Regions from separate parts of the Mesorhizobium sp. P2_E6 genome, predicted to be linked through region 3. Evidence: predicted binding sites of a transcription regulator. Region 3 holds the regulator's gene; each other region holds the start of a gene.
What was found. The regulator PhoB, encoded in region 3, activates phosphate uptake and scavenging genes when phosphate is short. The targets are predictions, from matches to a motif close to TGTCATNNANCTGTCAT.
Positions count from the first base shown of each region.

Region 1 (6,752 bases), on a different contig from region 3:
GACGCCCCGCGCGCCGATCTGGCGCATCAGATACATGCCCATCGCATAGCCGCCGAGCGCGAAGAAGGCGCCGTGGCCGAGCGAAAGGATGCCGCAATAGCCCCAGACAAGGTCGAGCGCCAAGGCGAGCAGCGCATAGCAGAGATATTTGCCGGTCAGCGCCACGATGTAGGACGGCACGTAGAAGGCGCTGGTCGGCGACACAGCCAGGTTGAGCAGCGGCACGATGATCGCCACCGCCAGCAGGATGAGAATCGTGATGGCGATGCGGCGGTCCGCACCCGCGGCGAAGAAGCGTCCGGTGATCATGCTTCCACCGCCCTGCCCTTGAGCGCGAACAGGCCGCGCGGGCGCTTCTGGATGAACAGGATGATCAGCACCAGCACGACGATCTTGCCGAGCACGGCGCCGGCATAGGGCTCGAGGAACTTGTTGACGATGCCGAGCGAGAAGGCGCCGACCAGCGTGCCCCATAGATTACCGACACCGCCGAAGACGACGACCATGAAGCTGTCGATGATGTAGCCGCGGCCGAGATTGGGCGAGACATTGTCGATCTGGCTAAGCGCAACACCGGCGATGCCGGCAATGCCGGAACCCAGCGCGAAGGTCAGCGCATCGACCCATGGCGTCCTGATGCCCATCGAGGCGGCCATGCGCCGGTTGGCGGTGACGGCGCGCATCTGCAGCCCCCAGGGAGTGCGCTTCATCACATAGAGCAGCACGGCAAAGACGGAGAGCGCGAAGACCAGGATCCAGAGGCGGTTCCAGGTGATCGCGAGCTGGCCGACATTGAACGAGCCCGACATCCAGGAGGGATTGCCGACTTCCTGGTTGGTCGGCCCGAAGATGCTGCGCACGGCTTGCTGCAGGATCAGCGACACGCCCCATGTCGCCAGCAATGTCTCCAGCGGCCGCCCGTAGAGAAAGCGGATAACGCCACGCTCTATGGCCAGGCCGACAAGCGCCGCGACGAGGAAGGCGAGCGGCAGCGCGATGACCAGCGACCAGTCGAACAGGCCGGGAAAGGATGTGCGGATCACCTGCTGGACGACAAAGGTCGTGTAGGCGCCGAGCATGACCATCTCGCCATGCGCCATGTTGATGACGCCCATGACGCCGAAGGTGATGGCAAGCCCGATTGCCGCCAGCAGCAGCACCGAGCCCAGGGAAATCCCGTACCAGATGTTCTGGCCGGCATCCCAGAAGGCCAGCGTCGAATTGATGTCGGCGATTGCGGCCGTCGCCGCCTCCTTGACCGCACCCGAGGCGGTCGCCTCGACCGAGGTGAGCAGCGAAACCGCATCGCGGTCGCCCCGTGCGCCGATCAGCGCGATGGCGGCGAGCTTGTCGGCATCCGGCCGGTCAGAAACCAGGACAGATGCGGCACGGGCCTGTTCGAGCAGGGCCTTGACGCTGGCCACCGTCTCGCTGGCGATCGCGGTGTCCAGCGGCCCAATGTTTGCGGCATCGGGTGTCTTGAACATGGTGTCGGCAGCGGCGATGCGCACGGCCGGATCCTTGGCGCCGAGCGTCAGCGTGCCCAGCGCATCGCGGATGACGCGGCGCAGTGTGTTGTTGACCTTGATCTTGGTGATGTCGTCCTTGGCGGCATCCGCCGACTTCTCGCCGCTCAGCGGATCGAACAGCTCAACGCTGTCGCCGGCTTCCTTGCCGACGAAGACCAGCGAATCCGCCTTGCGGATATAGAGGTTACCGTCGGCAAGTGCCGCAAGCGGTCGTTCGACAGCCGGATCACCTGTGGCCGCCAGGTCGTGGACGACGGTGCCTGTCTCGGAAAAGCCCTTGGCCGTCGCGAATTTGGCGATGATTCCACGCAGATCGGCTTCGCCAGCACCCGACGACGACAGCGTCGCCAGCAGGAACAAAAGCGTCAGGCCAATCGCGCGCAACAGGTTCATCGGCTTCAGGCGACCCTTGAATGTTGAATTGGGCGTCCGGACGGCGGAGGAAACCGTCCGGACGCTGGCGGTCTGAGGTCATGGACCTGCGGTCCTGACCTGGTCAGCCCGGGAGGATCAGTTTGTGCCCTTGCCGCCGCACTTGCCGGTGGCGACATTGAAGTTGCCGCAGGACAGAGGCGCGCGCCAATCGGAGATTAGGTCCTTGGAGTCAGGCAGGTAGTCGGACCATTCATCGCCCATCACCAGGCCCGGCGTACGCGAAACCGTCTCGAACTGGCCGTCGGCCTGGATTTCACCGATCAGCACCGGCTTGGTGATGTGGTGGTTCGGCATCATGGTCGAATAGCCGCCGGTCAGGTTGGGCACGGAAACGCCGATCATGGCGTCGATGACCTTGTCCGGATCGGTGGTGCCGGCCTTCTCGACCGCCTTCACCCACATGTTGAAGCCGATATAGTGGGCTTCCATCGGGTCGTTGGTGGTGCGCTTGTCGTTCTTGATGAACTTGTGCCAGTCGGCGATGAACTTCTTGTTCTCAGGCGTATCGACGCTTTCAAAGTAATTCCAAGCGGCGAGATGGCCAACCAACGGCGCCGTGTCGAGACCGGCAAGCTCTTCTTCGCCGACCGAGAAGGCCATGACCGGAATATCCTCGGCCTTGATGCCTTGGTTGCCGAGTTCCTTGTAGAACGGCACATTGGCGTCGCCGTTGACGGTCGAGACGACGGCGGTCTTCTTGCCGGCCGAACCAAACTTCTTGATTGCTGAAACTTCGGTCTGCCAGTCGGAGAAGCCGAACGGCGTGTAGTTGACCATGATGTCTTCCGCCGCGACGCCCTTGGCCTTCAGATAGGCCTCGAGGATCTTGTTGGTTGTGCGCGGATAAACGTAGTCGGTGCCTTCAAGCACCCAGCGCTTCACCGAACCGCCATCCTCGCTCATCAAATAGTCGACGGCCGGAATGGCCTGCTGGTTCGGCGCCGCACCCGTGTAGAACACGTTGCGCTCGCTTTCCTCGCCCTCATACTGGACGGGATAGAACAGGATGTTGTCGAGCTCGCTGAACACCGGCAGCACTGATTTGCGCGACACCGAGGTCCAGCAGCCGAACACCGCGGCGACCTTGTCCTTGGAGATCAGCTCGCGCGCCTTTTCGGCGAACAGCGGCCAGTTGGAGGCCGGATCGACGACCACAGCTTCGAGCTTCTTGCCAAGCAGGCCACCTTTGGCGTTCTGCTCATCGATGAGCATCAGCATGGCGTCCTTGAGCGTCGTCTCAGAGATCGCCATGGTCCCGGACAGTGAATGGAGAATGCCGACCTTGATCGTGTCGTCGGCCGCCCTGGCAGGCGCGGACATCAACAGGCCGGCGGCAACGACGCTCGCCGAAAACATTTTTGTTATTGTCGAGAAATTACCCCTCATGCCTAACACTCCCAGGCTGGTTGATTGCACCGCAACAATGCAATGCAACCCCCGTGCCAATCGCTCAGGAGATGCCGAATAATGGGTGATAGTTAAACATTATCAGGCGCTTGGTATATTAGCTTTATGAAAACAAAGAAGACCGGTTAAAAATTGATTGAGAGAAATTTGCGCAGCGCACAAGGCGCCTGCCTAATTTTCGCCCAAATTGGCAATGTGCCTAGTTTTTGGCCTTCGCCGGCGGATGTTGCGGCTCGGCGCAGAAATAGGGCAAGCTCGCCCCATCAAACGAGCGACGTCATGGCATCCGGCATTTCACGCATTTTTATCGGCATATTGCTTCTGGCGGCAGCGACCGGCACTGCCCGAGCCGACTTCAGCGACGGTAAGATGCCCGACGGCATCTACCACTGCGAAGTGTACCTGCTTGGCATGTTCCTCGACCTCGGTGACATCACCATCAAGGGCAACGTCTACAGCGGCCCAGTCACCTTCGGGACCGCCCAGCAGGGCTACAATTACCAGATGGATGCAAACGGTGTGATCTCCTGGCTGGGACCGCTCGGCGGATATACGGCTGGCGGCAACTCGCTGTCGCTGACCCAGGCCACGCTCGACGGTCAAAGTGCGCCCTCCTTCGACATCATCATGAGACAGCCCGACGGCGCCTTCACCGCCTCGACCTGCACCAAAGGAAGCGGCCAGTAAGTTATTCCCTGGCAATGGCCGCCGCCTCGGCGGGCCTGCCTCTCTCTCATGTCATCTGGATGTTGCCGAAACTGGATAGGCAGCGGTGCGCCGTCACCATCCACCTTGAGAGGCAGACACAATGGCCAATTCACCGTCTTCATCCTCCCCTGTCATTCGCGACGTCATAGCCGAGCGCGTCTCGCGCCGTACTCTCCTGAAAGGCAGCCTCGCATCTGGTGCTTTGATTGCCGGCGGCAGCTTCGTCGGTTCGTTGTTTGCCGGAGAAACACATGCCGCGGCGCTTTCCACACTTGGCTTTCCCGAGTTGAAGCGCGTCTACGACAAGACCCACGCCGCCGCCGAGGGCTATGAGACCACGATCGTGGCACGCTGGGGCGACCCGCTCGTCGCGGGTCTGCCGGATTTCGACGGCAACAAGGTCGCTGCCGACGAGCAAGAGAAGCGCTTTGGTTACAACTGTGACTACATCGCCTTCCTGCCGCTGCCAAAAGGCACGGTCAATTCCGACCACGGCCTGCTCTGCGTCAACAACGAATACATCTCGCCCAATGTCATGTTTCCCGGCACGACCGAGGATGACGCCGGCAAGACGATGAGCAAGGAACAGGTCGATCTCGGCATGGCCGCCATGGGGCACTCGATCGTCGAAGTGCTGTTGAAGGATGGCAAGTGGTCGTTGGTCGAGGACAGCCCGCTCAACCGCCGCATCACCGCCAACACCGAAATGACCGTTTCCGGTCCGGTTGCCGGCCATGCCTTGATGCAGACCTCGGCCGATGCTACCGGCAAGAAGGTGCTCGGCACCAGTTACAATTGCAGCGGCGGCTTCACTCCGTGGGGCACCGTGCTGACCTGCGAGGAAGGTGTTTCCGACCTGTTCGGCGGCGATCCGAAGAAGGCGCCGAGCGCGGAAATCCTCGATCGTTATGGCTTCGACGGTTCCGACATCTATGGCCGTGGCCGCTTCCACGACCGCTTCAATCTCGACAACGAACCGAACGAGGCCAACCGTTTCGACTGGGTGGTCGAGATCGATCCCTATGATCCCCAGTCCAAGCCGGTGAAGCGCACGGCACTTGGCCGCATGTCGCATGAGGCGTCCACCGTCGTCCTCAACAAGGACGGCCGCGTCGTCGTCTACATGGGCGACGACGATTATTTCGAATACATGTACCGCTTCGTCTCGAACAAGGCTTACGATCCGGCCAAACCGGCCTCCGGCAACGACCTGCTGGACGATGGCGTGCTTTCGGTCGCGCGCTACGACGCCGACGGCTCCATGACCTGGCTGCCGCTGGTTCACGGCCAAGGCAAGCTTACGGCTGAAAACGGCTTTGCCGATCAGGCCGAAGTGCTGCTGAAAACACGGCTGGCGGCGGACGCGCTGGGTGCCACGCCGATGGACCGCCCCGAGGACATTGAGACCAATCCTGTGACCGGCCGCGTCTATGCGGTGATGACCAAGAACAAGAAGCGCGACCAGTCGAAGGTCAATCCGGCCAACACGCGTCCGGAAAACCTCTGGGGCCACATCGTCGAACTGATCCCGCCAGGCGGCCGCGGCGTGGACGCCGACCATACCGCCGACAAATATGCCTGGGATCTGTTCGTGCTGTGCGGCAACCCGAAGGACGCCGCGGTCGGCGCCACCTTCCATCCGGAAACATCGGACAATGGCTGGTTCGTCTGCCCCGACAACATCACCTTCGATCCGGCCGGCCGGCTCTGGGTGGCGACCGACGGTGCCAATGATTTCGACCTGCCGGACGGCGTCTACGGCGTCGACACCGAAGGCCCGGCGCGTGGCCTGCCGAAGCTGCTGTTCACTTGCCCGCATGGCGCCGAAGCGACCGGCCCTTGCTTTACCCCCGACGGCACGACCTTGTTCCTGTCGGTCCAGCACCCGGCCGAGGACGCCGAGACGCTCGACAAAGTGCAGACACTGTGGCCCGACTTCAAGGACGGCCAGTTGCCCCGCCCGTCCGTGGTCGCCATCCGCCGCAAGGACGGGCAGCCGGTCGGCGCCTAATCAGTCTGGTCACACAAAAAGGCGGAACGCGCGTTGCGCGTTCCGCCTTGCGGCCCGGGAGGACACTGAAATTGGCACCGCCCCGGTTACGGGGCGATGTCTTGCCGGCTCAGATCGTCTTGGCCGACATCTGCGCGGCGATGTAATCGGCCTGGCGGATCGCCAGCGACACGATCGTCAAGGTCGGGTTTTCGGCGGCACCCGTCGTGAACTGGCTGCCGTCCGACACGAACAGGTTCTTGATGTCGTGCGTCTGGCCATGCTTGTTGACGACGCCGTCTGCCGCCTTCTCGCTCATCCGGTTGGTGCCGAGATTGTGGGTCGACGGATAGGGCGGCGTCGGGAAGGTGCGCGTGGCGCCGACCGCGGCATAAAGCGCCGAGGCCTGCTTGTAGGCATGGTTGCGCATCGCGGTATCGTTCGGGTGATCGTCGAAATGCACGTCGGCGATCGGCATGCCGTGCTCGTCCTTCATGTCGGCATGCAGCGTGATGCGGTTCTCCGCGCGTGGCATGTCCTCGCCGACGATCCACAGCCCGGCCATGTGGTCGTAGTGGTCGAGCGCCGTGGTGAACGAGCGGCCCCAGGCCCCTGGATCGAGGAAGGCCGCCATGAACGGCAGGCCGAGCGACAGCGTCTCGAACTCGTAGCCGCCGACGAAG
Region 1 is NZ_JBFUEQ010000010.1:44,940-51,691, forward strand. It holds gene urtC (urea ABC transporter permease subunit UrtC) at 1-309, opposite strand, end outside; gene urtB (urea ABC transporter permease subunit UrtB) at 306-1,922, opposite strand; gene urtA (urea ABC transporter substrate-binding protein) at 2,040-3,350, opposite strand; gene AC1D08_RS23885 (hypothetical protein) at 3,651-4,058, shown strand; gene AC1D08_RS23890 (PhoX family protein) at 4,180-6,090, shown strand; gene AC1D08_RS23895 (GMC family oxidoreductase) at 6,200-6,752, opposite strand, start outside.
Region 1: AC1D08_RS23890 (PhoX family protein) is a predicted target of PhoB. The motif match lies at 4,108-4,124, and genes of this name have one in related genera.

Region 2 (6,752 bases), on a different contig from region 3:
GACCTCGCCGTGGTGTCGGACGAGAAGCGGTCGGAGCTGAAGGCGAATGCCGACACGCAATAGGGTTTGTTAATATCCAAGTGATGCCGGCCTGCAAACGCTGGTTTTCTGCGCTTCCCGTGCTCACGTACTTGCCCCGTTGGTGCTGGTTATGCGGTCAAGGCATCTTGCAGTTCGGGCTGTTCGAAAAGCGTATGAAGCTCGGCTGCCGGCATTGGACGGCCAAAGAGCCAGCCCTGGACATCCGTGCAGCCATTCTCCCTGACCAGCCTGAACTGGTCCTCGGTCTCGACGCCTTCCGCGGTCGTGGTCATGCCAAGCGTTGCGCCGAGTTCGGCTACGGCCTTGACGATTGCCCGGCTTTCGCCGCTCTCGCACATCAGGCTGACGAAGCTGCGATCGATCTTGATGCGGTTGAACGGGAACGACCTGAGATAGCTCAGCGAGGAATAGCCGGTGCCGAAATCGTCCATGGCGATGCTGATGCCGAGGTCGCGCAGGCTGTACAGCGTGTTTATGGTGTTTTCATTGTGCGCCAGCAGCACCGATTCGGTGATCTCCAGCTCGAGCCGTGACGGCAGCAGGTTCGAAGCCGCGAGCGCCGCGGCAACCTGAAGCGGCAGCCCCTGCTGTTTGAACTGGGCGGGCGAGAGATTGACCGCGACCTTGACGGGCAGGGGCCATTTGGCGGCGTCGGCGCAAGCCCGCTGCATGATCCACTCGCCAAGCGTGTCGATGACGCCCGTCTCCTCGGCCATCGGGATGAATTCCGCCGGCGGCAGCAGGCCGAGGCGCGGATGGTTCCATCGCACCAGGGCTTCGAAGCCGGTGAGTTTCGAGGTCTTGGCGTCGTGCAGCGGTTGATAGTACACGACGAACTGCTCGTTTGTGACGCCGAGAGCCAGTTCGGATTCGAGTTGGCGCCGCTCCTGCAGTCTTGCGTCCATTCCCGGCTCGAACGACCTGCAGGTCCCACGGCCTTCCATCTTGGCTTTGTACAAGGCCAGGTCGGCATTGCGGATGAGGATTTCCGAACTTTGTCCGTCGTCCGGGAAGACAGCGATGCCGATGCTGCTGCCGATGTTGATCTTGTGGCCCTGTATCAAGAATTCGCCGGCCAGGGCATGAATGACCCGGCTCGCCAGCACACCCGCCTCGTCGTCGCCATCGATCAGGAGCTGGAGGATGACGAACTCGTCTCCCCCGGTTCGCGCGACCATGGCGGTTTCACCCGCCTGCTGCTTCAGGCGCCTCGCCACCGCACCGAGAACCTCATCGCCGATCGGATGGCCGAGGGTGTCATTGACCGGTTTGAAACGGTCGAGATCGACGCAATGGACGGCCAGCTTCTCGCCGTCCCTGAGGCTTCTCAGTGCCTCGTCCATCGTGTCGGCCAGGAGGCCCCGGTTGGGCAGGCCGGTGAGAATGTCATGCGTGGCAAGGTGCTGGATCTCGGCGGTGCGTTCCTCGACCCGCCGCTCCAAAGTCTCGGCGGCATTGGTCTGCATCATCATCGTGCGTCCGATCGCATACCAGCAGGCCAGCGCCAGCAGCGTGACCACCGCGACCGCCGCATAACCAGCCAGTTCGAATTGTCGCACCGACAGGGCGTCCATGTTGCTGTCGTATCTGCTGTTGGGGAAACCGGCCCAGAGACGCCAGGCGCTTCTGGGATCGTTGAGCGAGAGCGGGATGACTTCGGAATAGATCAGATTGGGGTCGGCCGCCGTGAAGGCACGGGAATCCGCCGCCAGGGCCGTCGACATCTTGTGCTGGTCGGATTCAAATCCGTAGCCTGAATTGACGATGACATAGTCGCTGCTCGGCAACAGTTTCCTAAGCGCCGAGGTGAGCATGATTGCCGAGACGGAGCCGCGCAGGCTGCCATCCTGGCCGAAGACCGGGACCGAAAGGATGAAACCGGAGCGATCCGCGTCATTGCCGGTGTGGATGAAATCTGTGTTGTCGCAGGTGATGAGCTCCTTGGTGCCGATGATCGGCACATTCAGCCCGTCAATGGCGCTCGAATTCGGATAGTTCGCCTTCAGCCAGGCGAGCTGTTTGGCCAGTTCCTGGTACTCATAGGTCTCGACTTCTTCGGCGGGCCGGGTCAGCGCGTTCTCGTCAAGCTTTGCGGACTTTGCGGCTGCAGCGTCGGACCGCGCCCTGGCATTCACGATCAGCTGGTCGAACTGGAGGATCGGCTCCTCGAGCTTTCCGGTCACGGCATCGAAGCGGTCGGGGTCGAAATCCAGCGGCAGGAAGTAGACCTCGGAAATGGAGACGTTGTTGGCGAGATTGTTGTAGATCTGCTGGATTGTCGCGCGGCCCTCGTCGCCGAGGTTGGTGCCATGCCGGTCGAGGTTTCGGACGCTTGGCAGGTAGCTCAGCGTTCGCACATTCTCGTAGACGGCCCGCAAGGCGTCTTCGACCGTCTTGGCGGTTGTCCTGGCTGCCGCCTGGGAGTTCTCGATGTAGCGTTCCTTGGCAAGCGCGAAGTTCCGCTGGGCGTCGATATGCAAGGCCGCCAGCATCGCTGCGCCGGTCACAAGGATCACAACAAATCCGACTGCTCGCCAGAATGCGTTCATCGGCGTCCCACCATCAATTGGTAAGGGATACCCCAGAGCAGTTTAGGAAGCGCTAATGAGTAAGCGCCAATAACCAATGCCCTTCCTTGCGGCCCCAGCGCCGCCACACACCAAATCCGGCAAGATCCATAAACCTGTTTTGCGGGTGCGAGAAAGCGGGATTGGGCATGCGCAAGGTCCAGGCAATCAGTTCGCCGGTACCGCCCCGGCCTGCTGATCGGCATCGGTCAGCGTTTGCAGGAAGGCGACGATGTCGTCGATTTCGGGGTCGGTCAGTGCCGGTTTGTCGCCGGGCTTCTTGCCGAAGGGCGGGTCATGGTTGAGGTTGGCCCAGTAAGCCTTTGGCAAATCGTCATTTTGCCGGATCGTGCCGTCGGCGTTCTTGGGATACCAATGGCCGGGATCGCTGTCGCGGCTGGCATAGAAGGCAACCGCGTCGCGCAGCGTGTGGAAGTAGCCGTTGTGGAAGAAGCTTTTGCGCAGCGCGACGTTGCGCAGCGTCGGCGTGCGAAACAGGCCGCAATACTCAGCCCGGCCATGGAAGTCGGTCCTGAGCGGCCCGCACAGGCCGAGATCGAAATAGGCGGGGTCGGCATTGGCCGGGATGGCCGGGTTGCGCGGCACGGCGACGGCGATCAGGCCGAAATCGGTGAATTGCGGCGGCTCGCCGTCATTGGCGGGTTCGCTCAGGTGGCAACTGGCGCAATTGCCCTTGGTTTCGTCCTCGAACAGCGCGCGCCCGCGCAATTCCTGCGCCGACAGCGTCGCCTTGCCGGCGAGGAAGGCGTCGTAGCGGCTGGAATAGGGATAGAAATCGGCGGCGCTCTGCTCGAAAGTGCCGAGCGCCTCGGCGGCGGCGTCGAAGGCGTCGTCCGGGTGGTCGAAAACGGTGTCGCCGAAGGCGGCCTTGAATTCATCGGCATAGGCGGTCTTGCGCAATCCGGCGGTGACGGCAGCGGCATCCTTGTTGGCCATCTCGAATGGCGACAGCAGCGGGATCTTGGCCTGGTCGCGGCCGCGGTCGGCGCGGCCGTCCCAGGTCAGGCCGCCGGTTGGGCCGTTGTCGACGCTTTCGTCGCCTTCATCCTCGGAATCGTAGAAATGCTCCGTGAAGGCTGGCACCGCCTGAAGGTAGCGAAGTGACGGCACGGCGCGCAGTCCGGGCTGGTCCAGCTTCGGACCGCCCATCTCGACCGGTGCCGCCGAGGCCGGACCGAAGGCATGGTGCGGATCATGGCAGGACGAGCAGGATTGTTTGCCTGAAGCCGACAGCGACGGGTCGAAGAACATCTTTCGGCCAAGCGCTGTCAGCGCCTGCGCCCGCGCGAAGGCATCCGCGCGCGACATCGGTCCGGGATGGACACTGCCGCTACCGGCGCTGACGGCGTTGCCGGGCAGGATGGTGGCGAGGCCAAACATCGATGCCGCGGCGGTCGCGATCATCAAGCCTTTCCATCGTCTTGCGGTCATAAGGTTCAGTCCGATTTGTTCCGCAATTAGGTCCGCACTGCAACGGATTGATGACCGGTCCACCCGCTCACGCAACCGTGTTCGGATGGGCGATAAATGTCACAAAGGTGACAAAGCATCGACCTAGCGTCCGAAGCCATGGCTCGTCGCCCCCAGCCATGCACTGCCCTCTAGCCATCACCCTAGCCATGAGGACCTCCCATGACGCGGTTCACGCTTTTCACCTCGCTTTGCCTGGCCGGCACGGCGCTGGCCTCGATTCCGGCTACAGCCAACGCAGCCCCTCCCGGCTTCGACAAGATCGACACCGTCGTCGTCATCTATGCCGAAAACCGCAGCTTCGATAATCTCTATGGCGGCTTCCCCGGCGCCAACGGCCTGGCCAACCTTTCGGCCGGCCAGGTGCGCCAGCTCGACCGCGACGGCAAGCCGCTGAGCGAACTGCCGCCGGCTTGGGGTGGTCTGACCGCCAAGGGCGTGACGCCGCCGGTGACCGAGGCGCAGACGGCCCATCTCAGCAATGCCAGCTTCGCCATCGACGACGCCAGCGGCTTCAACGAAAAGACCTCCGTCATCACCCGCGACCTCTGGCACCGCTTCTATCAGGAGCAGATGCAGATCGACGGCGGGAAGAACGACAAGTTCGTCGCCTGGGCCGATTCCGGCGGCCTGGTGATGGGTCATTATGACGGCTCGGTGCTGCCGATGTGGGCGGTGGCGAAGAAATACGTTTTGGCCGACAATTTCTTCCAGGGCGCCTTCGGTGGCTCCTTCCTCAACCATATCATGCTCGCCTGCGCCTGCGTTCCGGTCTATCCAAATGCCGACACCAGTCCGGTGAAGGGGCAAATCGCCGTGGTCGAAGCCGATGGCACGACGCTGAAGGTTGCCGACAACTCGCCGGCCTCTGCCCTCGGCGGGGCGCCGAAATTCGTCAATGACGGCGCCATCACGCCAGACTTCCACGCCGTCAACACAATGCAGCCGCCCTATCAGCCGAGCGCGAACAAACCGGCCGAAGGCGGCGACAAGGCACTTGCCGATCCGGCGCAGCCGACCACGCTGCCGCCGCAGCACGACATCACCATCGGCGATCTGTTGTCGCTGAAGGGCGTCAGCTGGGCCTGGTATTCCGGCGCCTGGCAGGCAACGCTCGACGGCAAGAACGCGACGCCTGTGCCGAACTTCCAGTTCCACCACCAGCCATTCAACTATTTCGCGGCATACGCGCCCGGCACGGCCGCGCGGGCCGAACATCTCAGGGATGGCGGCCTCGACGGGACCGAATTCATCAAGGCGATCGATGACGGTAAGCTGCCGGCGGTGAGTTTCTACAAGCCGCAAGGCAACCTCAACGAGCATGGCGGCTACGCCGATGTGGCGAGCGGCGACCAGCATCTCGCCGACGTCGTCTCGCACCTGGAGAAAAGCCCGCAATGGAGCCACATGCTGGTGGTCGTCACCTATGACGAGAATGGCGGTTTCTGGGACCATGTCGCGCCGCCGAAGGCCGACCGTTGGGGGCCGGGCAACCGCATCCCCGCCTTCATCATCTCGCCCTATGCGAAGATGGGTACTGTCGACCACACCCAATACGACACGACGTCGATCCTGCGCTTCATCACCGCGCGTTACGATTTGCCGGTGCTGCCCGGCATCGTCGCCCGCGACAAGGCGCTGCGCAACAACGACCAGCCGCCGATGGGCGATTTGAGCGCGGCGCTCGATCTCAGCCGCTAGGGCAGCTCAGGACCTCGGTGCGGCGAGCCCACAGTGCTCTAGCCGCCTGATCTCCGGATCAGGTCGCGGCCTATCCGCTTCGGCGCCTCGCTGCGCAGCACCAGCGCCGTGGTGACCGCGCCGTGGCGGGCCACCGCGTCGACGATGGTTTCAAGCTGCGCCGGCGAGGGGACGACCACTTTCAGGATGAAGCAATCTTCGCCGGTCAGCCGGTGCACCTCGGTGATCTGCGGCATTTCGGCGAACTGCTTGAGGCAGGGCCGGATGTGCTCATGCGTGGTGCGCACCCGGATGATCGCCATCATGCCGAGGCCAAGTGCGGCGGGATCGATCACCGCGGTGTAGCCGGCAATGACGCCGCGCTCCTCCAACCGTTTCACCCGCTCGGAGGTCGCCGGCTGCGACAGGCCGACCCGGCGGCCAAGCTCGGACATGCCGATGCGGCCGTTTTCCTGCATGGCTTCGACAATGGCGATGTCGGTCGGGTCGAGTGGCGCGCGCTCTTCGTTGTTTTTCATGGCCACCTTGAATCCATCGGAAATACAGAGAGTCTTCCGATGATTTCCCATTCCCGGGGCCCTGGCAAGACACCACCATGCTCCTTCAAGAGATAGGAGCAAGGCGACATGACGCATTTCATCATCCTGCCCGGCAGCGGCGGTTCGGGTCCAGCCCACTGGCAATCGCGCTGGGAAAGCGCCAATCCGGCGATGCGGCGGTTCCAGCCCTCGAGCTGGGACCTGCCGGATTTCACCGACTGGCTGGCGGCGCTCGAGGCTGCCGTGATCGAGGCGCCGGAGCCGCCGGTGCTGGTCGCGCACAGCCTGTCCTGCCTGCTGATCGCGCATTGGCAGAAGATCTCGCGGCGCCCGGTCCAGGCGGCCTTGCTGGTCGGTGTTCCCGATCCGACGGCGGCCGTGTTCCCGGCCTACGGCATGGCCTTTGCCAAAA
Region 2 is NZ_JBFUEQ010000004.1:93,209-99,960, reverse strand. It holds gene AC1D08_RS11175 (Gfo/Idh/MocA family protein) at 1-63, shown strand, start outside; gene AC1D08_RS11170 (putative bifunctional diguanylate cyclase/phosphodiesterase) at 150-2,558, opposite strand; gene AC1D08_RS11165 (cytochrome-c peroxidase) at 2,778-4,010, opposite strand; gene AC1D08_RS11160 (acid phosphatase) at 4,263-5,801, shown strand; gene AC1D08_RS11155 (Lrp/AsnC family transcriptional regulator) at 5,840-6,319, opposite strand; gene AC1D08_RS11150 (RBBP9/YdeN family alpha/beta hydrolase) at 6,428-6,752, shown strand, end outside.
Region 2: AC1D08_RS11160 (acid phosphatase) is a predicted target of PhoB. The motif match lies at 4,158-4,174, and genes of this name have one in related genera.

Region 3 (6,752 bases):
CGCTCGGCCTGATCCTGTTCGTCATCACCTTCCTGATCCTCGCCATCGCACGCTACATGCTGATGCGCATTGACGCCCGCACGGGAGCCTGACCGATGTCGACAGCCACATCGCTTCATCAGAGCCGCAAGAGGAAGAATTCCGTGATGATGACGCTGTGCGTCGCCGCCGCGGGCATCGGACTTGCCTGGCTGGCGCTCATCCTCGGCGCGCTGCTCTACAAGGGCCTGTCCGGCGTCAATCTTGCGGTGTTCACGCAAATGACGCCGCCGCCCGGCGATGCCGGCGGCCTGCTTAACGCCATCTACGGCAGCATCGTGATGACCATTATCGGCGTCGTCGTCGGTACACCGATCGGCGTGCTGGCAGGCACCTACATGGCCGAATACGGACGCTTTTCGAAGCTCACCACCGTGGTGCGCTTCATCAACGACATCCTTTTGTCGGCGCCCTCGATCATCATCGGCCTTTTCGTCTACGAACTGATGGTCCGGCCGATGGGGCATTTCTCGGCGATCGCCGGCGCTGTCGCGCTTGCTATCCTGGTCATCCCGGTCGTCGTTCGCACCACCGAGGACATGCTCAACCTGGTGCCGAACGCGTTGCGCGAGGCCGGCACCGCGATCGGCGCGCCGCGCTGGGTGGTCATCAAGTCGGTCGCTTACCGCGCCGCCCTTTCCGGCATCGTCACCGGCATATTGCTGTCGATCGCCCGTATCTCCGGCGAGACGGCGCCACTACTCTTTACGGCGCTCAACAACCAGTTCTGGTCGAGCAATCTCAACGCGCCGATGGCCAGCCTGCCTGTGACCATCTTCCAGTTCGCTCTCAGCCCTTACGAGGAATGGCAGCAACTGGCCTGGACCGGTGCACTCATCATCACATTGACGGTTCTCGCGCTCAGCATCTTTGCTCGCAGCCTGACCGGACGCAGAGAGGACAAATGAGCCAGATGTTGTCTCCAGACATGACGATCGCCGCCGAGGCAATTGCCGGCAAGGCCAAGATCGAGGTCAAGAACCTCAACTTCTACTACGGCCAGAGCAAGGCGCTGAAGGACATCACGCTGTCGCTGCCCGAGCGCAGCGTCACCGCCTTCATCGGACCTTCGGGCTGCGGGAAGTCGACGCTGCTGCGCGTCTTCAACCGCATCTACGAGCTCTATCCCAAGCAGACCGCCGAGGGCCAGGTGCTGCTCGACGGCCAGAACGTTCTCGACCGCTCGCAGGACCTTAACCTGCTGCGGACCAAGATCGGGATGGTGTTTCAGAAGCCAACGCCGTTCCCGATGTCGATCTATGAAAACATCGCCTTCGGCGTCAGGCTCTACGAGAAGATCAGCAAGTCCGAGATGGACGGCCGTGTCGAGCAGGCGCTGAAGCGCGCCGCACTGTGGACCGAAGTCAAGGACAAGCTCAACGCCAGCGGCCTCAGCCTCTCCGGCGGCCAGCAGCAGCGACTCTGCATCGCCCGCACCGTGGCGGTGAAGCCGGAAGTCATCCTGCTCGACGAGCCGGCCTCTGCGCTTGACCCGCTGTCGACCGCCAAGATCGAAGAGCTGATCGACGAGTTGCAAGCCGACTACACGATCGTCATCGTCACCCACAACATGCAGCAGGCGGCGCGCGTGTCGAAGCAGACGGCCTTCATGTATCTGGGCGAACTGGTCGAGTTCGACCGCACCGAGAAGATCTTCACGTCGCCCCGCGAGAAGCGCACGCAGGACTACATCACCGGCCGCTTCGGCTGAGCTCAGGCATACGAGGACTAAGATCATGGGCGAACACACAGTCGCTTCTTTCGACGAGGATCTCGGACAGATCAGCAGGCTGATCCGCGACATGGGCGACCTCGCCGGCTCGATGGTCGGCGGCGCCACCAAGGCGCTGTTGAATTCCGACAACGCCCTGGCGCAGCGCGTCGTCTCCGACGATGCGATCATGGACGCGCGCCAGCGCGAGCTCGACGACCGCGCCATCACACTGATCGCCAAGCGTCAGCCGATGGCCGACGATCTGCGTCATGTCGTCGGTTCGATCCGCATGGCCGGCGACCTCGAGCGCATTGGCGACCTTGCCAAGAACATCGCCAAGCGCGTCGGCACCGTCGGCCTCAGCGTCACCCCGCGCGACCTGTCGCACTCCATCGACGCAATGGCGCAGCTGGTGCTGATCCAGGTGCAGGGCGTCATCGAGGAATATACGGCGCGCGACGCCGCGGCGCTGGCGAAGCTGCGCGCCGACGACGAGCGCATCGACGTCAAGTACACCTCGGTGTTCCGCGAACTCCTGACCTACATGATGGAAGACCCGCGCAACATCACCGCCTGCACGCATCTTTTGTTCTGCGCCAAGAACCTCGAACGCATCGGCGATCACGTCACCAACATCGCGGAAAATGCGTATTATGTTTTGACCGGTACGCAGCTGCCCGCCAATCGTCCGAAGCAGGACGAGACGGCGATGTCCGCGCCGGCGGCATGACGGCAGGGGTGACCAGTCGATGATCGCGCCACGCATCATGGTGGTGGAGGACGAGGAGCCGCTTGGCGTGCTCCTGCGCTACAATCTCGAGTCCGAGGGATACCAGGTCGAGGTGGTGACGCGCGGCGACGAGGCCGAAATCCGCCTCCAGGAAAACGTGCCTGACCTGCTGGTGCTCGACTGGATGGTGCCAGCAGTGTCCGGCATCGAACTCTGTCGCCGGCTAAGAATGCGTCCCGAGACCGAGCGGCTGCCGATCATCATGCTGACCGCGCGTGGCGAGGAAAGCGATCGTGTGCGCGGCCTCTCGACCGGCGCCGACGACTATCTGGTCAAGCCGTTCTCGACGCCCGAGTTCATGGCTAGGGTCAAGGCGCTGTTGCGCCGCGCCAAGCCGGAAGTGCTGTCCAGCGTGCTCAAGGTCGGCGACATCGTGCTCGATCGTGAATCGCACAGGGTCTATCGCAAGAAGAGCGAGATCCGGCTCGGACCGACCGAATTCCGCCTGCTCGAATTCATGATGCGCCATCCCGGCCGCGTGTTCTCGCGCAGCCAGCTGCTCGACAATGTCTGGGGCGAGACGATCTACATCGACGAACGCACGGTCGACGTGCATGTCGGCCGGCTGCGCAAGGCGGTCAACAATGGCCGCATGCCCGATGTCATCCGCACCATTCGTGGGGCGGGCTACGCAATCCGGGAAGATTAGGGATCTGCTGATATTCAGGTGATGCCGGCCTGCGAACGGCAGTCTCCTGCGCTTCCGGTACTCACGGATCCAAATGTCCGCTCCGTTCCGGTTCTCGGAACCCGCCATTCTCGACTCGGCCTAACCTGAATCTCAACGCATCCCGGCGCGTTATTCACGCAACGTTCTTGCCACCGAGGCCGGATCTCGCCTGCGTGCCGGGCGCGAAAATCTCCTGGTCTACGAAGGTCAGTGCCCGTGTGGCGCAGCCTTCGCGGATCAGTGGCAGTTCGTTCGGTTCGGTGTCGAAGGAAATCGATTGCGAATGCTGGCCGCCGGCGGTCTGGGCAATCGCCTCGCGCAATGCCGGCTCGATCAGGTCGAAGGCGGCGGCGCTGACGCCGACCATGGCGACGGGCGCCGGGTCGATCAGCGCGAACAGGCTGCCGAGACCGTAGCCGAGTGCCTCGCCGGCCTTGCGATAGGCCTCGCGCTCGGGTCCATCCCTCTCGCGGGCCGCGGTCGCCAGCGCGCGCATGTCGGCATCACTGACATCGGCGACCGGTTCCGCGTCCTCACTCATCTGCCTTGCGTTGCGCCAGATGGCGTAGTTGCCGGCATAGGCCTCGACGCAGCCGCGCCGCCCGCAGCGGCACAGCGCGCCGTGCGGCCGATGGATCATATGGCCGAACTCGCCGCCCGAGGAATGAGTGCCGGTGAACAGCTCGCCCTTCAGCACCAGGCCCATGCCGATGCCGTGCGACAACAGGATGGCGATGAAGTCGTCGCGGTAGCGCTCGGGGTCGCGCCAGCGCAACGCTATCGCCATCATATTGCAGTCGTTCTCCATGGTGGCGGGGATGCCGAACTCGTCCTCGAGTATGTCGGCGAAGGCGATATCGGTGTGCGGCGTGATCGGCGACCACAGCATGGCGCGGGCACGCGTGTCAGTGATGCCCTGGATCGCCAGCGCGATGCGGGCGACACTGCGGACGTCGAGGTCGGGGTCTTCGAGACGACGCCGTACGATGGCAACGCATTCACCGACCAGCGCGTCGCGCGACATGGTCAGCGTGTCCAGCCGGCGCTGTTCCTCGGCGATCACCTGGCCGGCATAGTCGATGACGGCGACCGAGAGGAAGTTCAGCGACAGCACCACGGTCATCACCGCCGCCGCTTCCGGATTGAGGCCGAGGCCGACCTGCGGCCGGCCCCGTTTGAGCGAGCCGGCCTCGCTCGGCTTGCTCTCAGTCAGGATGCCTTCGCCGATGAGGTCGGAGGAGATCGCCGATATGGTCGAATGGCTGAGGCCCGTGGTCGCGGCGATCTCGGTGCGGGACGGCTGTCCGGCGCGGCGCACGGCCGCAATCACCATCGCCCGGTTGCGGCGGCGCAGATCGTCGTGGCGGATTCCGACCGACATGCTTTTTCACATCCTCCCGGTCGCTGCAGCCTTTCGTGCCTCCCGAAGGCCATCAGCGAAGCCTGAAAGCGCGACGCGCTTCAGGTACTTGTTCCTGCACGTGTCGTTGCCCCAAAACCGCTGCGCACTTTTGGGGCGACATGCGCCAAGCCAAATTCTGGCAGAACCCTACCATCATGTCATTATTTATTCCGGAGCTCGAAAAAAACTCGGAGAGACGTCAAAATCCATCAGAATCGATGTTGACAGCGTTCGGGCGTTGGATCACTATTTTTTCGAGGCTCGAAAAAATAGAGCCTCTGTGCCGGCCTACGGGTCAGTTTGGTCGCGCCATACGCGGCGCAGGGAGGATATTATGAAAAAATTCACAGCCGCCATCCTGGCGGGTGTCGCCATGTCGCTGACGCTGGTGTCGGTCGCGCAGGCGAAGGACAAGGTCATCGGCGTTTCGTGGTCCAACTTCCAGGAAGAGCGTTGGAAGACCGACGAAGCGGCGATGAAGAAGGCCATCGAGGCGGCTGGTGACAAATACATTTCCGCTGATGCGCAGTCCAATCCGGGCAAGCAGCTCACCGACGTCGAGAGCCTGATTTCGCAGGGCGCCAACGCGCTGATCATCCTGGCGCAGGATGCCTCGGCCATCGGCCCGGCGGTGCAGAAGGCATTGGACGAAGGCATTCCGGTCGTCGGCTATGACCGGCTGATCGAGAACAAGAACGTGTTCTACCTGACCTTCGACAACAAGGAAGTCGGCCGCATGCAGGCCCGCGAAGTGTTCAAGGTCAAGCCGGAAGGCAACTACGTCTTCATCAAGGGCTCGGGCGCCGATCCGAATGCCGATTTCCTGTTCGCCGGCTCCATGGAAGTGCTCAAGTCAGCCATCGACAGCGGCAAGATCAAGAATGTCGGCGAAGCCTATACGGATGGCTGGCTGCCCGCCAATGCCCAGAAGAACATGGAACAGTTCCTCACCGCCAACGACAACAAGGTCGATGCCGTGGTGGCAGCCAATGACGGCACCGCCGGCGGCGTCGTCGCCGCGCTGACGGCGCAAGGGCTGGCAGGATCGGTTCCGGTGTCCGGCCAGGACGGCGACCATGCCGCACTGAACCGCGTCGCACTCGGCACACAGACCGTGTCGGTGTGGAAGGACGCACGCGAACTCGGCAAGAACGCTGCCGAAATCGCCTCGCAGCTGGCCGCTGGCACTGCCCTGGACAAGATCCCGAACGCCGTGAAGTTCACGACGCCCGGCGGCAACGAGACCAACTCGCTGTTCCTGACGCCGATCGCGATCACCAAGGACAATCTCAACGTCGTCATCGACGCCGGCTGGATCAAGAAGGACGAAGTCTGTGCAGGCGTCGCCGCCGGCACCGTCGCGGCCTGCAACTAAAACCGAACGGGATCCCGGTTCGATCTCAGCGCCGCGGCCCCTGGGCCGCGGCGTTTCTCAAGGGGCATTCCGCTTCAAATGATCGCGGAAAGCAAATAGCATCGTGTTTCCGGCATCCGCGCCAGACGGCAAACCGGTGGGAGGACTTCATGACCGACACGGCCTCTAACACGCCTGCCGCGAATACGCCCGCAGACCGGGCGCGTGCGTCCGAATTGAGCGCCGTCGGACGCTTCCTCAAGGCGACCGAACTCGATACGCGCATGCTTGGCATGGTCGGTGCGTTGCTGGTCATCTGGGTCGGCATTCATATCCTGTCGGGCGGACTTTTCCTGACGCCGCGCAATCTCTGGAACCTGTCGGTGCAGACTTCCTCGGTCGCGATCATGGCGACCGGCATGGTGCTGGTCATCGTCATGCGCAACATCGACCTTTCGGTTGGTTCCGTCGAAGGCGTGATCGGTATGATCATGGGTGTGGCGCAAGCCGAATTCCTCATTCGCGTCATCGGCTTCCAGCTTGGAAATCCCTGGCTCTGGATCATCGCACTGGTCGTCGGCGTGGTGCTCGGTCTTGTGATCGGGGCCTTCCAGGGCTTCATCATCGCCTATCTCGAAGTTCCTGCCTTCATCGTGACGCTGGGCGGCCTGTTGGTCTGGCGCGGCATGGCATGGCTGATCACCAACGGGCGCACGGTCGCGCCACTCGACGCTACATTCCAGCTGATGGGCGGCGGACCGCGAGGCTCGGTCGGCGCCACCG
Region 3 is NZ_JBFUEQ010000006.1:122,808-129,559, forward strand. It holds gene pstC (phosphate ABC transporter permease subunit PstC) at 1-92, shown strand, start outside; gene pstA (phosphate ABC transporter permease PstA) at 96-947, shown strand; gene pstB (phosphate ABC transporter ATP-binding protein PstB) at 944-1,750, shown strand; gene phoU (phosphate signaling complex protein PhoU) at 1,776-2,483, shown strand; gene phoB (phosphate regulon transcriptional regulator PhoB) at 2,503-3,192, shown strand; gene AC1D08_RS16580 (ROK family protein) at 3,347-4,594, opposite strand; gene xylF (D-xylose ABC transporter substrate-binding protein) at 4,950-5,990, shown strand; gene AC1D08_RS16590 (sugar ABC transporter permease) at 6,140-6,752, shown strand, end outside.